DNA from 4 places in the Solibacillus sp. FSL K6-1523 genome. Region 1 is predicted to be linked to each of the others. Evidence: riboswitches for the same ligand, from Rfam matches in the RefSeq annotation. Region 1 holds a riboswitch; each other region holds the start of a gene.
What was found. Region 1 has a riboswitch for S-adenosylmethionine ahead of metA (homoserine O-acetyltransferase MetA). Riboswitches for the same ligand answer to the same signal wherever they lie in the genome.
Positions count from the first base shown of each region.

Region 2: it holds a riboswitch for S-adenosylmethionine, as region 1 does, so the genes downstream of both, MHI10_RS01955 (O-acetylhomoserine aminocarboxypropyltransferase/cysteine synthase family protein) here and metA (homoserine O-acetyltransferase MetA) in region 1, are expected to answer to the same signal.
Region 3: it holds a riboswitch for S-adenosylmethionine, as region 1 does, so the genes downstream of both, metK (methionine adenosyltransferase) here and metA (homoserine O-acetyltransferase MetA) in region 1, are expected to answer to the same signal.
Region 4: it holds a riboswitch for S-adenosylmethionine, as region 1 does, so the genes downstream of both, MHI10_RS16925 (methionine ABC transporter ATP-binding protein) here and metA (homoserine O-acetyltransferase MetA) in region 1, are expected to answer to the same signal.

Region 1 covers NZ_JBBOSU010000001.1:2,107,436-2,111,655, forward strand. Annotated here, with positions in the region: gene MHI10_RS09975 (methionine ABC transporter ATP-binding protein) at 1-2, opposite strand, end outside; gene MHI10_RS09980 (ABC transporter ATP-binding protein) at 304-1,074, shown strand; gene metA (homoserine O-acetyltransferase MetA) at 1,135-2,076, opposite strand; SAM riboswitch class I at 2,153-2,262, opposite strand; gene MHI10_RS09990 (hypothetical protein) at 2,407-3,186, opposite strand; gene MHI10_RS09995 (hypothetical protein) at 3,396-4,034, opposite strand.
Region 2 covers NZ_JBBOSU010000001.1:397,792-402,011, forward strand. Annotated here, with positions in the region: gene MHI10_RS01940 (hypothetical protein) at 1-604, shown strand, start outside; gene MHI10_RS01945 (hypothetical protein) at 668-1,081, opposite strand; gene nfsA (oxygen-insensitive NADPH nitroreductase) at 1,294-2,028, opposite strand; SAM riboswitch class I at 2,308-2,423, shown strand; gene MHI10_RS01955 (O-acetylhomoserine aminocarboxypropyltransferase/cysteine synthase family protein) at 2,546-3,850, shown strand.
Region 3 covers NZ_JBBOSU010000001.1:3,379,446-3,383,665, forward strand. Annotated here, with positions in the region: gene MHI10_RS16250 (GLUG motif-containing protein) at 1-525, shown strand, start outside; gene metK (methionine adenosyltransferase) at 727-1,923, opposite strand; SAM riboswitch class I at 2,285-2,405, opposite strand; gene pckA (phosphoenolpyruvate carboxykinase (ATP)) at 2,608-4,194, shown strand.
Region 4 covers NZ_JBBOSU010000001.1:3,486,612-3,490,831, reverse strand. Annotated here, with positions in the region: gene MHI10_RS16950 (acyl-CoA dehydrogenase family protein) at 1-562, shown strand, start outside; gene MHI10_RS16945 (arsenate reductase family protein) at 695-1,051, shown strand; gene gcvH (glycine cleavage system protein GcvH) at 1,132-1,512, shown strand; gene MHI10_RS16935 (toprim domain-containing protein) at 1,581-1,907, shown strand; gene MHI10_RS16930 (thioredoxin family protein) at 1,915-2,217, shown strand; SAM riboswitch class I at 2,278-2,383, shown strand; gene MHI10_RS16925 (methionine ABC transporter ATP-binding protein) at 2,532-3,560, shown strand; gene MHI10_RS16920 (methionine ABC transporter permease) at 3,553-4,220, shown strand, end outside.

The DNA.
Region 1 (4,220 bases):
ATAAAAGAATCCCTACCTATGTATTAACTTGCTTCATACCGATTTTAAGTATAACGTTTTTTATTTAAATTGAAAGGAATATTCATTCTTTTTGCTTAACTTTTTCAAAGGAGGCGATAAAAAAACGTCTAAAATGCTGGATTAACAACGTTTTGAGAGGATTTTTTATTATATAGAATATTCTACTGAGTTTGTAATGAAATGCTATTCAATTGAGAGGTATTGCCTTTTTTATTAAAAATCTCCGCATGTACTTTCTGAATTTTATAAAATATTGCATAATTAGAAGTGGAGGTGTTTTAAATGATACATATCGAAAATATTCATCTTTACCGCAATGAAAAAGTCATACTGAAAGATTTCAGTTGGCACGTTGAAAGAGATCAGCATTGGGCGATTTTAGGCTTAAATGGTTCGGGGAAAACAACTTTATTAAAGGTGATTAACGGCTATATTTGGCCAAATGCGGGAACGGTGCAAGTGCTGGGAGAAACGTATGGTAAAACGTATATTCCAAAGCTTCGAATGCGAATCGGATGGGTAAGTAATGCGATGATTGACAACTTTAATCTGCAGGACAATGCGGTTGAAATTGTACTGAGTGGGATGTTTGGAGCGTTGCGCTTATTTGAAGAAGTAACTGATGCCGATATAAAGAAAGCGGTAGAAATAATGACGCATTTTAATTGTGCCCATTTAGCGAATAAAACGTTTGAACATCTATCTCAAGGGGAAAGACAGCGCGTTCAAATTGCGCGGGCGATAATGGCCAATCCGGAAATATTAATTTTGGATGAACCTTGTGGTGGTTTAGATTTGATTGAACGAGAAAATTTGCTGCAAACGATTGAAAAAATTTCACAGCAACCAGGTGGACCGACACTTATTTATGTAACGCATCATGTAGAAGAAATATTACCTTGTTTTTCTCACGTTTTGCTTATGAAGGATGGTCAGGCGTACGATCAAGGAAATCGGCAAGCCTTGTTAACCGAGCAGCAGTTAAGCGCCTTTTTCAATACCCCTGTTCACCTTCAAATGGAACGTGATCGCACATGGGTGGCGTTGAAGTAAGATATGAATGAATTAAATCAGCTCCTATCGTCAATTTTAGTGATAGGAGCTAGATTCGTTTTAAATATGATATTCTAATGCATCTTCAACAAAATGCCATTCATATGGTGTTTCTTGGTACACATAATAGTTCAACCAGTTATAAAATAGTAAATGTGAATGTGCACGCCAAGTATTTTTTGGTTCTTTTTGTGGATCATTATTTGGGAAGTAATTGACCGGAATTTCTGTTTGTTCCGGGTCCTTCTCCAAATCACGGAAATATTCATCCGATAGTGTTGTTGCATCGTATTCTAAATGACCGGTAATCATAATATGCTTATTATTTTTTGATTGGACGATAAATACCCCAGCATCATCTGAATAACTCAACAAACGCAATTCTGGATGGGCGCGGACTTCCTCAATCGAAACCGAGGTATGACGTGAATGTGGTGCGACATAATGATCACTGAAGCCGCGCACTAAATCTACGGTTAAATCCGTTATAACATGTGAATAAATACCCGAGCATTTTTTCGGTAATTCAAATTTCCCTATGCCGAAGCGATGGTATAATGCCGCTTGTGCTCCCCAACATATATGCATAATCGACGTGACATTTTTATCCGCCCAATCCATCACTTCCTGAATCTCTTGCCAATAACCAACCTCTTCAAATTCCATCTTTTCAACAGGAGCCCCAGTAATAATGAGTCCGTCATAGCGGCGATGTTTAATTTCATCAAATGTTTGATAAAACGTGTCTAAATGTGACTTCGAGACATTTTTGGATTCGTATGTAGCTGTGTTTAAAAATGTCACGTTCACTTGTAATGGTGTATTGCCAAGTAAGCGTAAAAGTTGTAGCTCCGTTTTTTCCTTTTCCGGCATTAAATTAAACACTAAAATATTTAACGGACGAATTTGCTGTGTTTTCGCGCGGTCTTCTTCCATTACGAAAATTTTCTCTTGTCGCAGTAATTCCCCAGCTGGTAATTGTTTTTGAATGTTAATAGGCATGCTCGTTCCCCCAATTTTTCTTTATTAAAATCAAAAATCCCTCATTCCAGAAAAAGAATGAGGGACTCTAAGTTCGCTCTTATCTTTCAAGGGAAAATCCCTTGCTGGAAGTAGCACCTTTCTAATCTAAATTAGAGGTTGCTGAAGCTTCATCGGGCCATTCCCCTCCGCTTCTCTTGATAAGTCTTATTGAATTGTTAACCATCGTAACATGGATTTGGGAATTTTGCAATAATTCTTAAAAATGTGTTACCAGAACATTGTAAATCGCCAAAATCCTGACACTAATCGCTCTTCTCTTAAGTTATTTTCCATCGTTCCTTCCAACAATCACTTATTGCTTGGCATCTTTTCAAGCTCTACTTCCTTCCAGTCTGTACGATCATCCTTGTCGTAACCAGTCATCTCAGAAGCATTCACCATTTCGCCTGTTTTGACATCAAAAAATACGGTCATCCTTAAGCTGTCATTCTCGCTGTTAGGAGAATTCGGTGAAATCCCCATGATTCTAAGCAAATAACGTCGTTCAGAGGAGTTTGGGTCAGTAAGAAATCCAGAAATACTAAAATGATACCCCTTAATCCAGTCATCCTCTACTTTAGGATCCTCTGGCTGTATATCCAATACTTCAATCGCTTTTTTAATTGCCTCGGGAGAATCAATTTTAATGTCAGAAACAGCATATTGTCCCTTCTGAAGCAAATTGTTATCGTCCTCGCTCATCCAGGCATCGACTTTTCCATCATTGATATATAGGTTAATATGAATATTCCCCTTTTTACTCCCAAATAGAACATTCCACGCAATTCTTTTACCGTCCGCACCTTCATTTTTTCCTTGCGAACTAGTCGTATCATCTGTACTTGTCAAATGGATAAGCAAGGGTTCTTCTTCTGTATACTTCTTCGCCTCTTCATATCCAAGGAGCACAGCTTCCATCATGGATAATGTTTTCTTTTCACCGGTTTGCTCTTTGCTTATTGATGTAGCCTGTTCTACTGGTTTATGTATAGAACCGCCGGATTGGCCAATCTTTAGTGTATATAATAGAAAGACTGCACTCGCAATCAATATAACAAAAACTATGCTAATATATCTATTCTTTAACAAGTGCATTCTCTCCTAAGGTCGTAAAGTTGATTTACGACGAATACTCATAATCAAGTTTGGTAACCCCATACTTAATTGCAGATGTAGGTGTTACACGAATGATAAGTTATTTGGCAGGTGACAATCTGCATCTCTTATAAGACCAATGATTAGTATTGGTGTGGCGGCTGCCTGTTCCACCCTTAAAAATGTATTATTTTACGAGGTCCCTATTTTACTTTTGTGCTGAGTCTTTGCAATATATTAACAGCTTTCATATTACTTTGATAACCGATTAAATTGCCAAACTTAAAATTTTTTGATGCTCTTGCCCCAAACTCAGCAATCCAATCTCTGCGCCCATTCCTATCAGCAGGTGTTTCACACATATTAAAACTAGATGGAACACCTGGTACATTTTGTTTTAAATGGTTAGTAGCACGCTCGAAATCAAATGTCATAAGCATATGTTCTTTGGAAGATATTTCTCCTGCCTCAAATAATGCATTGGATATTTCAACAATTTCTTCAAAAGTAGCACTTCGAACATCGTATTTACTAGAAAGTTCTTCATAAACAGTAGATGAGTCTTTTTGTGTAGTCGCTATCGTTTGGGGGATATTAAATGCCCTTCCCCCAGTGTCCATCTTGGCGGTGTTTTTCGCATAGAAAGCTTTTGTTTGATAAGATGCAGCGGTACTAATATTCATGTAATGATTCCCCTCTTCACATATATAATTTTCTGAATTAATACTTATATCGGTTATCAAACCTATATTTTGGAGTAATTTTTGTGCAATATTTACCTTGAGTTTCCTTATAAACATCAACGTATCATCTGTGGAAACAGTCAATCTTTTTTGAACCATATTCATCTCGCACCTATAATTATAAATGTGCTACACTATTTATAGAACTGATTATTCAGTCATTAATGAAAAGATCATCAATTTAAGACGTAAATAAGGTGGGACAAGTGATGGGAGCATGGATAGGTCAAATAATAATTTTCCTTATATTATTAGCTATGATTTATGGTGTTTATTATGCGATTC
Region 2 (4,220 bases), 1.7 Mb from region 1:
CGATTTCACAAGTCCAAAAGAGGGTATTGATTCCATGCTTGGTTATTCGTTGACGCATGCTCGTACAGGCGCGGCAACATATTATACGGGCAATTTAGAAGAATCATACATGGATTCGCAAGGGGCACTGCAAATTATTGAAAAGGAATTTATCGAGAAGAAATGGGAAGGCGAAATGCCAATTCTTTATAACTTCTATGGCGAGGCGAGCTGGTTAACCGGTGTACTTGATGCAAATGGTTTCCTACAAAATTATTTCATCGTTTCCGCAGCGAACCCTGAAGTTAAAGCCTTTGCTTCCACACCAAAAGAGGCATTAAGACTATATAAAACGGCTTTAAATAGTGGCAGTAGTATAGTGGATGGCACATCTAAAGCGGAAGAAGCTACCGTAACAGGTGAGGTTGTTCGTGTGTATAAAGAGCGTGTCGGTAATTTTACACTCGTTTCATTCTTAATGAATTCGGGTGAAAACTTTATCGTAAGTTCAGAAATCGTACCACTTGCGATTTATTTACAAGAGGGTGACCGCATCGTTATGACGTATGCAAAAACTGGCGAACAGTTCCAACCTGTAAAAAACATTATTATCGAAGGTTTGTAAAAGAATATAAAAAGGGAAAGGGCAGAGATGTTGATACAGCGTCTCTGCCTTTTCTTATATATATTAGTAATTTTGAATATAGTGAAGCATTTTTTGTTCACGCAGTTGAAGTTGTTGTTCTGTATATAGCATGACATCCGCGAACTTTTGCCATTGCAAGTTTAACAGTTCTCGCTCGGTTGAAAAATGATCAGTAGGCTCATTTTTGAAAATATAGTCTAAATGGAAAATTTGCATGAGTACCACTTCAGGATTTTCAAAGTTGCTCACAAATTTAAGTTGCCAAATGGATGTATGGGCAATGTATTGGTTGGCAAATGCAGTGACAGCTTCATATTTTGAGTGTTCTATTTGATCTGTAATTTGATGATGGATTTTAGTTAATGCAACATTAATATCAGAAATGATTAGTGAATACTTCCGAGCAGATTTCAAATGTTGACGCTCTAATGATTTCGCAATGAATGGAGTCGACATTTCCTCTACCTCCTAATAACATGAGTCACTTTATAATAGCAAAAAATAGCATAAAAAACCTCAGTCGTAATGAGTAATATGAATTGCTAAAATATCTAATCATAATAAAAGAGTGAATGCAAAGTACTGATTCTATTAGTTAAAAAGGCATGCTACTAAGCTTAAAAAAACACCATGTTAACAGAGTGTTAAAATGGTGTGGGGTGATGCGATTATTTCCACGTAAAGCCTTTTGTTGCAAGGAAATCTTTCATGAATGGGCGTTTTTGATCAACTAAATAATCCGCCATTTGCTTCGTCCAAGTCGCCATCTTTTGATTGGAAGAACGACTTGCATAGTAAGATTCCATCATGGCATCATAGTCAGCTAATAATGTTTCGTATTGATCTACATCATAGCTATTTTCGTGTAATACCGCTGCTACTGGTAGACGAGGTTTTGTTTCATTGCGCTTTGTCGGCGTACCAATCGTCATCGCAAATAACGGGAATACATGATCTGGTAAATTAAATAGCTCGCTAATTTCAGCAGGATTGTTACGCGCTCCACCAATATAGCAAATACCGTAGCCCATCGCTTCAGCTGCAATGACAAAGTTTTGTGCGAATAATGAAACGTCCGCTACACCAACAAGTAAGTTTTCTGCTGAATCCGTTACAATATCAACACCGTGTTTTTGACCGGCAACTTGTAGACGCTTGAAATCCACGCAAAATAAGAAGGAAGCTCCCGCTGTTTTGAACTGGAAATCATTTTTGGATAACTCACCTAGTTTTGCCTTTTTCTCCTCATCCGTGACCCAAATAACACTATACGCTTGTACGAAATGTGAGCTAGCCGCCATTTGTGCAGTTTCGATTAAATCAACAATTGTCTCTTTTGAAATTTGTTCACCTGAATATTTTCGAACCGATGTGTGACTACGTAAAAGTTCTCTTGTTTGCATGTGAAATTCTCCCCCTATGTAAAAATAAAAGTTAAGGAACGTTCCTTTAAGTTTATTTTATATATATTTAACTAAAGAATCCAACTTTTAAAATCTTTCCGAAAAAGGTGGAGTAGATTTCCAATCCGATCCGGCCGCTTTTCGCGGGCACGACTCCAACTAACTTGTTTCGAGAGGTATCTTAAAATATATGAAAATCAGAAAATTTTAAATTAACTGTTGACGGAATGGTAGGATCTGTTTTATACTGTGAAACAACGATGGAACATGAATCACATACTCTTATCAAGAGCGGCGGAGGGAATAGGCCCTGTGATGCCCGGCAACCAGTGAGTGACGAACTGACTAAGGTGCTACTTCCTACAAAATGCAATGTGCATTTTGAAAGATAAGAGGAGGCAAACTTGCTCATTTGCAAACCCTCTTCTTAGCTGAAGAGGGTTTTTTTTCATTCAAAAAAACTCCTCCTCTATAACACCGACTTTACCATCGAAAACTATTTTGGAGGTTATTATTCATGACAAATTTACGACCAGAAACATTATTATTACACGGTGGACAAAAGCCAGATCCTGTAACGGGTGCGATTGCTGTACCAATTTATCGTTCAACGGCTTATGCATTTAAAGACACTGCTCATGCGCAGCGATTATTTGCATTAGAAGAAGCGGGCAATATTTATTCGCGTATTATGAACCCTACTGTAGGTGCTTTTGAAGAACGTGTTGCGTTATTGGAAGGGGGATCAGCGGCAGTAGCACTTTCATCTGGTGCAGCAGCAATTGCCTTTTCAATTTTAAACTTAGCAGGCGCTGGAGACGAGATTGTTGCAGCAGGATCGCTTTACGGTGGTACGTATAATTTATTTGCCACAACATTACCACGCTACGGTATTACGGTGAAATTTGTGGATGAAACAGACCCAGAAAACTTCCGCAGTGCAATTACAGATAAAACAAAGGCTGTATTTGCAGAAATTATCGGGAACCCAAGCTTAAATGTGTTAGATATTGAAGCAGTTGCGACAATTGCACATGAAAACGGATTACCATTATTAATCGATAGCACATTTGCTTCGCCATATGGTGGGAACCCAATTGAATTTGGCGCGGATGTTGTCATTCACTCGGCTACGAAATGGATTGGCGGTCACGGTACGACAATTGGTGGTATTGTCGTGGATGCAGGGAAATTTGATTGGACACAAGGACGTCATCCAGGATTTACAGAGCCAGATACGTCATATCACGGACTTCGTTACGGAATTGATACAGCAGGGGCTGCATTTGCCACAAAGCTACGTGTTCAACTGTTACGTGATTTCGGTCCAACATTATCAGCAGACGCAGCATTTAACTTTTTACAAGGGCTAGAAACGCTTCATTTGCGTATCGTACGCCATAATGAAAATGCATTAAAAGTAGCGGAATATTTACGTAACCACCCATTCGTGGACTATGTAAACTATAACGGCTTTGAAGATTTCCCTTCACATGAATTAGCGAAGAAGTATTTGAAAAATGGGTTTGGCTCGATTTTAACATTTGGCATTAAAGGTGGACGTGAAGCAGGTCGTCAAGTCATTGATAACGTGGAATTATTCTCACACGTAGCAAACGTAGGGGACGCACGTTCATTAATTATCCACCCAGCATCGACAACACACCAACAATTATCAGCGGAAGAATTAAAAGTGGCTGGTGTATCCGAGGAGCTCATTCGCTTATCGATCGGTTTAGAAGCAGCGGAAGATATTATTGCAGATTTAGAACAAGCTTTAGCAAAAGTTGCGTCTACTTTAGAAGTAGAAACTCAAGCTTAACTTGATTCATCAGGGGGTTAAACCCCTGATGAATCAAGTTAGCCTCTGGCGGATGTCACAGATTTTTAAAAGGAATTTTTTCGAGCAAAGCAAGCTCGAAAAAATCTGGACACAATTACGCCGAGGCGTAATTGATTATAGTAGAAGAAACTTGTCCGCCTTTCATCATTTCGTTAGGGGCAAGTTGCTGAAATTAAAACCAAGTAACTCTATAAGTATTATTGACAAAGTTAAAACCGAGTAATAGAATAAGGATTATAAACCAAGTAATGTAAATTATGTTGCAGCATCGTTTAAACTACTTGGTAATAGCGTACTTGCAAATAGTGAACCCCCTTGCGCAAGTACGTAATCTTAATAAATGAAAAGG
Region 3 (4,220 bases), 1.3 Mb from region 1:
GGGAGCATTGGAAGCATAGAAAATAGCTACGCAACTGGAAGTGTAGAGGGAACTCGTAATGATGTAGGCGGATTGGTCGGAATTAGTGATGGAAGCATAAAAAATAGCTACGCGACAGGTAGTGTGAAGGGAAATTCCGATGTAGGCGGATTGGTCGGATATGGTGATGTAAGCATAGAAAATAGCTACGCGACTGGCAGTGTGAAGGGAAATTCCGATGTAGGCGGATTGGTCGGATTGGTTCGTGGTTATGGAAGCATAAAAAATAGCTACGCGACAGGCAGTGTAGAGGGAACTGGTAATAATGTAGGCGGCTTGGTCGGGCTGGTTTATTTTGGTGGAAGCATAACTAGCAGCTATTACGACAGTGATACAACAGGACAATCAGATGATACTGGAAAAGGAACCCCCCACACAACTGTCGAAATGAAAGAAGGAACAGAAGTAACAATCTACATTGGTTGGGATACTGATATTTGGGATTTTGGTACGATTACGGATTATCCAAAGTTGAAGATGCAATAGAACAGAAATCACGCGGATGTATGTGATCAGATACGAAGGTACAGAAAGAAATGAGTGCAACAATGGCTCATTTCTTTTTTGTGCCCAAAATACATGCATTTAATATTTTGCCGAAAAGTAAAAAAGTGCCAAAACAATGATTACATCAGCGTTTCGGCACTTTCAAACTTTAGCTATTTTACGATTAACATTCTATCTTAATTATAAACCTGCTTTTTCCTGTAATGCTGCTGCTTTATCTGTCTTTTCCCAAGAAACATCTAGATCTGTACGACCGAAGTGACCGTATGCTGCTGTTTGTTTATAAATTGGACGACGTAGATCAAGCATTTTAATAATGCCTGCTGGGCGTAGGTCGAATAATTCACGTACCCACTCCACCATTTGGCTTTCTTCCACTTTTCCTGTACCGAATGTATCGACAGCAATTGATACAGGTTGTGCAACGCCAATTGCGTATGCCAGTTGTACTTCTGCACGATCCGCAAGTCCTGCTGCTACAATATTTTTTGCAACGTAACGTGCTGCATATGCTGCTGAACGGTCAACTTTTGTTGCATCCTTACCAGAGAATGCTCCACCACCGTGACGTGCATAACCGCCGTACGTATCAACGATAATTTTACGACCTGTTAAACCTGCATCACCTTTAGGTCCACCAATAACGAAACGACCTGTTGGGTTGATGAAGTATTTCGTCGCTTCATCTAATAATTCAGCCGGTACGATTGGTTGAATCACATATGCTTTCATATCTGCTTGAATTTGCTCTAATGTTGCTTCTTCATCATGTTGTGTTGAAATAACAATTGTATCAACACGCACTGGTTGATCGTTTTCATCATACTCAATCGTTACTTGTGTTTTACCATCTGGACGTAAATACGCAAGCTCGCCTGATTTACGAACTTCTGCTAAACGACGTGCTAATTTATGTGCTAATGAAATTGGTAACGGCATAAGCTCTGGTGTTTCGTTACATGCATAACCAAACATTAAACCTTGGTCACCCGCGCCAATTGCTTCTAACTCTTCATCTGTCATCGAGCCTTCACGTGCTTCTAATGCTTGGTCAACACCTTGCGCGATGTCAGGTGATTGTTCACCAACAGCTACAAGAACCGCCAAGTTTTCTGCGTCAAAGCCGTATTTACCGCGCGTATAACCGATACCTGCTACTGTATCACGGATAATTCCCTTCATATCTACATATGTTGACGTTGTAATTTCTCCAGAAACTAATACTAAGCCTGTTGTTACCGTAGTTTCACAAGCTACACGTGCATTCGGATCTTCTGCTAAAATAGCATCTAAAATGGCATCTGAAATTTGATCGCAAATTTTATCTGGATGCCCTTCTGTTACACTTTCTGATGTAAACAGTCGACGATTTTTCATTTCATTTCCTCCTAGGTCACTTTGCTAAATTGATACGGTACTCGTTACCCATGTCCGGTTATAATTCAAATTTTGTTTTTACTTTCATCCCCACTTATGAAGATGGGGGACTTCCGCTAAAAACAAGCTAATTATAAACGCCAAGCTTCACTGCTTTAACACGAGGGTTTTGAAAGGTTATTTATTTATGATTAAAATTAGAATTCATTTGTAAAATCACATTTTGCCTCTTTACGATTCACAGGAATTATTTCATCCCTTATTGACCCTATAAAGAACACCAAAATAAAAAAACCCCTTCACTCACATAGTTGCGCTTACCACGCGTGAGGAAAGGGGGAATATGTTTCGTTACCTTTCACTCTTATCGTTCAAGGGAAATTCCCCTTGCATCAGGTTGGCACCAACACGTTACGTTATGACACGTATTGCAGGTTGCCGGGTTTCATAGGGCCTGACCCTCCACCAGCTCGGGATAAGAGTATCCGTTCAATTAAACATCTTACGTTAAAAACGTTTTAACGTCAATTAATTTTGTCTTATTTTTAAAACTTTCCTAAATATGAAAAAAATTTTTCTCTAATTAGTATAGATAATTGGAGGCAATGTGTTATACTATTTTTGAATTAACAAACCACTCCCCTCCACAAGGGAATACTATGAAAAAAGGATGGTATTTAATCGATGAATTCGGTAGAAATTGCTAACGAGCTGAAAGAACTTTTAAACGGGGAAAATATTAACAATCAATTATCAGTACCACAATTAGTTGAAAAAGCGACATCACGTGGTGAAGCAACATTAACAGTTGATGGTGCATTACGCGCTGAAACAGGTAAATATACAGGACGCTCTCCTAAAGATAAATATACAGTTGAAGAAGATGGCTCTAAAGAAAAAATTGACTGGGGTAAAGTGAATCGTCCAATTTCATCTGAAGTTTTCGACAATCTTTATATTAAAGTTATTAATTACTTAAAAGAACGCGATGAATTATTCGTATTTAATGGTTTTGCAGGTGCCGATAAAGCATCTCAATTATCAATTAAAGTAATTAACGAATATGCTTGGCACAACCTTTTCTGTCATCAATTATTCATCCGTCCAACTGCAGAAGATTTAGCTTCACATGCTACAGATTTTACAATCGTATCTGCACCAAACTTCAAAGCAGATCCTGCTGTTGATGGCACAGATTCAGAAACATTTATCATTACATCACTTGAAAAGAAAATCATTTTAATCGGTGGTACAGAATACGCTGGCGAAATGAAAAAATCAATCTTTGGTATTATGAACTACTTACTACCTGAACAAGGAATATTCCCAATGCACTGCTCTGCAAACGTTGGTGAAGAAGGCGACGTCGCTTTATTCTTCGGTTTATCTGGTACGGGTAAAACAACTTTATCTGCGGATGCTGACCGTAAATTAATCGGTGATGATGAGCATGGTTGGTCTGATAATGGTGTGTTCAATATTGAAGGTGGTTGCTATGCAAAAACAATCAATCTTTCAGCTGAAAAAGAGCCTGAAATTTACAATGCAATTAAATTCGGTTCAGTTTTAGAAAACGTAGTAGTAGATCCAGAAACACGCGTATGTGACTACGATGATGTTTCATTAACTGAAAACACACGTGTTGCATATCCGATCGATTATATCGACAATATTGTATTACCATCTGTAGCAGGTCACCCTAAAACAATCGTATTTTTAACTGCGGATGCATTCGGTGTGTTACCTCCAGTTTCTAAATTAACAAAAGAGCAAGCAATGTATCATTTCTTAAGTGGTTTCACTTCTAAATTAGCAGGTACAGAGCGCGGCGTTACTGAGCCAGAACCAGTATTCTCAACATGTTTCGGTTCTCCATTCTTACCACTTCCTGCGACAGTTTATGCAGATCAATTAGGTAAGAAAATTGACGAGCACGGTTCACAAGTATTTTTAGTTAACACTGGTTGGACTGGTGGCGAATACGGTGTAGGTAGCCGTATGAAGCTTTCTTATACACGTGCAATGGTACGCGCAGCAATCGAAGGCAAATTAAACGACGTTGAAACAATTCAAGACGCAGTATTCGGATTAAACATTCCAGTAGCTATTGAAGGTGTTCCAACTGAAGTATTAAACCCTCGTGATGCATGGGCAGATAAAGCCGCTTATGATAAAAAGGCAGCTGAACTTGCTGGTTTATTCAAAAACAATTTCACGAAATTTGCTAATGTCGATGAAGCAATCGTGAAAAAAGGTGGCCCATTAGCTTAATCGCTTAGCCCCTAACGAACGACATA
Region 4 (4,220 bases), 1.4 Mb from region 1:
TGAAATTAACCGCATGATCGTACCAGGTACATTCATGAAGAAAGCATTAAAAGGTGAATTACCGTTATTACAAGTAGCACAAGACTTACAAAATGAATTATTAATGCTAATGCCTGAAGAAATTGGCGAAGCGGCATTAGAGCAAGAAAAATATTTAGTGAAAAACGCGAAGAAAATTGCGGTTCTTGCGGCGGGCGCGGCAGCACAACGTTTTGGTGCTAAATTAGATCAAGAGCAAGAAGTATTAGTGAACATTGCGAATATCGCCAACCAATTATACGCAATGGAATCAGCAGTCATCCGTACACAAAAAGCAATCGCACGTGATGGGGAAGAAAAAGCTGCACAAAAGATTCTGTACACGCAAATTTTCTGCCAAGAAGCATTTGCAGAAATCGAAAAAGAAGCAAAAGAAACATTGCTTGCGACAGTTGAAGGGGATGCAGGACGTATAATCTTATCGGCATTACGTAAATTAACTCGTAATAATCCTTACAACCTTATTCCGAAAAAACGTGAAGCATCAGTTAAATTAATTGAAGCGGCAAAATATGTTGTATAAGTAAGTAATGGATCCTTGGCATAATTGTGTCAGGACGCCAGATCGGATGTGGGACGCCGCATCCGATTTTTGAATTGTGTAAGTGAATCCGATATAATAGAAGAAAGTAGATTGCAAAAAAGGAGCACTTTTATGACAATTCAATTGATTCAATACCCAAAATGTACAACTTGTAAAAAAGCACAAAAATGGTTCGATGAAAATGGGATTACATATGAAATTAGAAATATCGTCGAACAAACACCTACTGTAGAGGAGTTAGCTGCAATTTATAAAGAGAGTGGCTTGCCTTTGAAGAAGTTTTTCAACACGTCAGGCATAAAGTATCGTGAGCTTGGTTTGAAAGATAAATTGGAAACAATGACTGAAGCGGAACAATTAGCATTACTAGCATCGGATGGTATGTTAATTAAACGACCACTCGTTACAGATGGTAAAAAATTAACATTAGGATTTAAGGAGTCTGACTTCTTAGAAACTTGGAAATAAACCGTGTAACATATTGAATTTCCGAACGATTTATGGCAAACTGAACATGAATATACTACATATTACTTGGAGGGGTTATCATGAACACACCAAAAGAATTGAAATATACTAAAGAGCACGAATGGGTAAAAATTGAGGACGGCAAAGCAACAATCGGTATTACGCACTTCGCACAATCTGAACTTGGTGATATCGTATTCGTTGAGCTACCAGAAGCTGGCGACGATATTACGAAAGATCAACCATTCGGTAGCGTAGAATCTGTTAAAACAGTTTCAGAATTATATGCACCGCTTTCAGGTAAAGTTGTATCAGTAAACGAAGAGTTATCTGACAACCCAGAGTTTGTTAACGAATCTCCATACGAACAAGCATGGATGGTTGTTATCGAATTAACAAATGAAGCTGAGTTAGAAGAATTACTGGATGCAGACGCTTACACTCAATTTATTGAACAGTAATAATCCTTACGCTAAAATCTGTACATACAGGTTTTAGCGTTTTTTTAGCTTAAGTAGGAGGTTTAATAATGGAGAAATGCATTATCGTAGAAGGGCGCTCAGATAAGCTTCAAATTGCCCCTTTACTTGCTGAACAAGTCTTCATACTTTGCACGAATGGTACAATAAGTGAAGATGAATTAATTGCATTATTAACGCCGTACGAGCAATATGAAATGGTAACGATGTTCGATGTTGATAAAAATGGAGAAAAATTGCGCAAGTTGATGAATCGTACTTATTCTGAAGCGCAGCATTTAATCATTCCAAAGCAATATATTGAAGTGGCAGAGACGCCAGCTTCTGTTTTAATAGAGCTTCTTAAAGATGCGAAATTTTTAGTAAAAGAAGGCTGATAGTAGTATGGAAGAATGGACGAAAGAACAATGGATAGAGCAGCTACAAAGCGGAGAGCAGTGTGCGTTTTATTTATATACACCACTATGTGGGACATGTGATGTAGCGTCAAAAATGTTAACGGTAATTGAAGAGTTACTGCCAGATTTGCCGATTGGTATGGCGAATATCAATTATTTAGGCAATTTTGCAATGGACATGCAAGTGGAAAGTGTGCCGTGTTTAATCATTGCAAACAATGGTGAAATTAGGGAAAAGGTATATGCGTTTCAATCTGTACCGTTTTTATTTGCAATATTAAAAAAATGATTGACGTTCCTAATTTAACGTGATAGAGTATCATTTATAAATAAAAACTTAATAGCGTTACTCTTATGAAGAGAGGCGGAGGGAAGTGCCCTATGAAGCCCGGCAACCAGCATTGTATGATGAAAAGGTGCCAAATCACACAAAGTTTAACTTTGAGAGATGAGAGAACGGTTCAACATAAATGTGTGAAAACCTTTCTACTTGTCGTCGTGGAAAGGTTTTTTGTATTTTCTTTACAAAATGAATCGACCCACACGAAAAAATGTGTTTTGAAAATAACGAATTAGTTATTTCAAATCGAAGGAGTTCAAAAAATGATTGATTTACAAAATATATCGAAAGTTTATAAGACAAAAAACGGTGAACTAAAAGCCGTAGACCAAGTAAATTTATCGATTAAACAAGGTGAAATCTACGGTATTATCGGTTACAGTGGTGCTGGTAAAAGTACGATGATTCGACTATTAAATGGCTTAGAAAAACCAACAGTTGGTTCGGTCATTATTAATGGCAATGATATTTCAAAGGCATCTGGGAAAAAGCTGCGAGATGCAAGACAAAAGATCAGCATGATTTTCCAACACTTCAATTTACTTTGGTCACGTACAGTGGAAGATAATATCGCCTTCCCACTTGAAATTGCGGGTGTACCAAAAGAAGAACGAGCAAAACGTGTAGAGGAACTCATTGAGCTTGTTGGACTAGCAGGACGAGGGAAAGCGTATCCATCCCAATTATCAGGTGGTCAAAAACAGCGTGTCGGCATTGCCCGTGCACTTGCCAATAATCCGGAAGTTTTATTATGTGACGAAGCAACTTCTGCACTCGACCCAGAAACGACGGATTCGATTTTAGAGTTATTACTCGATATTAATAAAAAAATCGGATTAACAATTGTACTCATTACACATGAAATGCATGTTATTCGGAAAATTTGTGACCGCGTTGCTGTAATGGAAGCAGGTAAAGTAGTGGAGCAAGGGGAGGTACTACAAGTATTCCAAAATCCGCAAGCGCCAATAACGAAAAACTTTATGGCACAAATATCTGGTGAAACGCAGGAAATGCAAGCATCACTTGAGCAAATTTTAGCGAACTATCCATCAGGGAAAATTGTGAAGCTTGGCTTTGTAGGACAAACAACAGAGCAACCGGTCATTTCACAAATCATTAAGCAATTTGATATTGTCGTGAACATTGTACATGGCAAAATTTCCAATACAACAAGTGGTCCACTCGGTACATTATTTATACATATTGAAGGTTCGAGTGATCAAATTAATGCTGCTTTAGAATTACTTGCGCAACATAAAGTTCAAACGGAGGTGATTGAACATGATTGAGCAATTATTTCCGAATGTAGATTGGGCAAAGATGCTCGCTGCAACTTATGAAACAGTTTATATGACGGCTGTCGCAACTGCTGTAACATTTGTACTTGGTTTAATTATCGGGATTGTCCTATTTTTAACGAGTGATAATCAGCTATGGGCTAATAAAATCGTCCATTTTCTAACGGGTTCAGTCGTGAATATTTTCCGTTCGATTCCATTTATCGTCTTAATTATTTTACTCATTCCATTCACAAAATTTTTACTTGGCACAATTCGTGGTGCTAATGCGGCTTTACCGGCACTTATTATTGGTGCGGCACCGTTTTATGCGCGAATGGTGTTAATCGCCTTACGTGAAATTGATAAAGGGGTAATTGAAGCGGCTCGTTCAATGGGTGCTAAAACGTCGACAATTATATGGAAAGTACTCATTCCAGAAAGTTTACCAGCATTAATTTCGGGGCTTACAGTAACAGCTGTTGCACTCGTTGGTTACACGGCAATGGCGGGGATTATTGGTGCAGGTGGACTTGGAACTTCAGCGTTTTTAGATGGCTTCCAGCGTAACCGCCAAGACGTGACATTCGTGGCAACTGTTTTAATTTTGATTGTCGTATTTATTATTCAATATATTGGTGATTTCATTACCGCAAAAGTAGATAAACGATA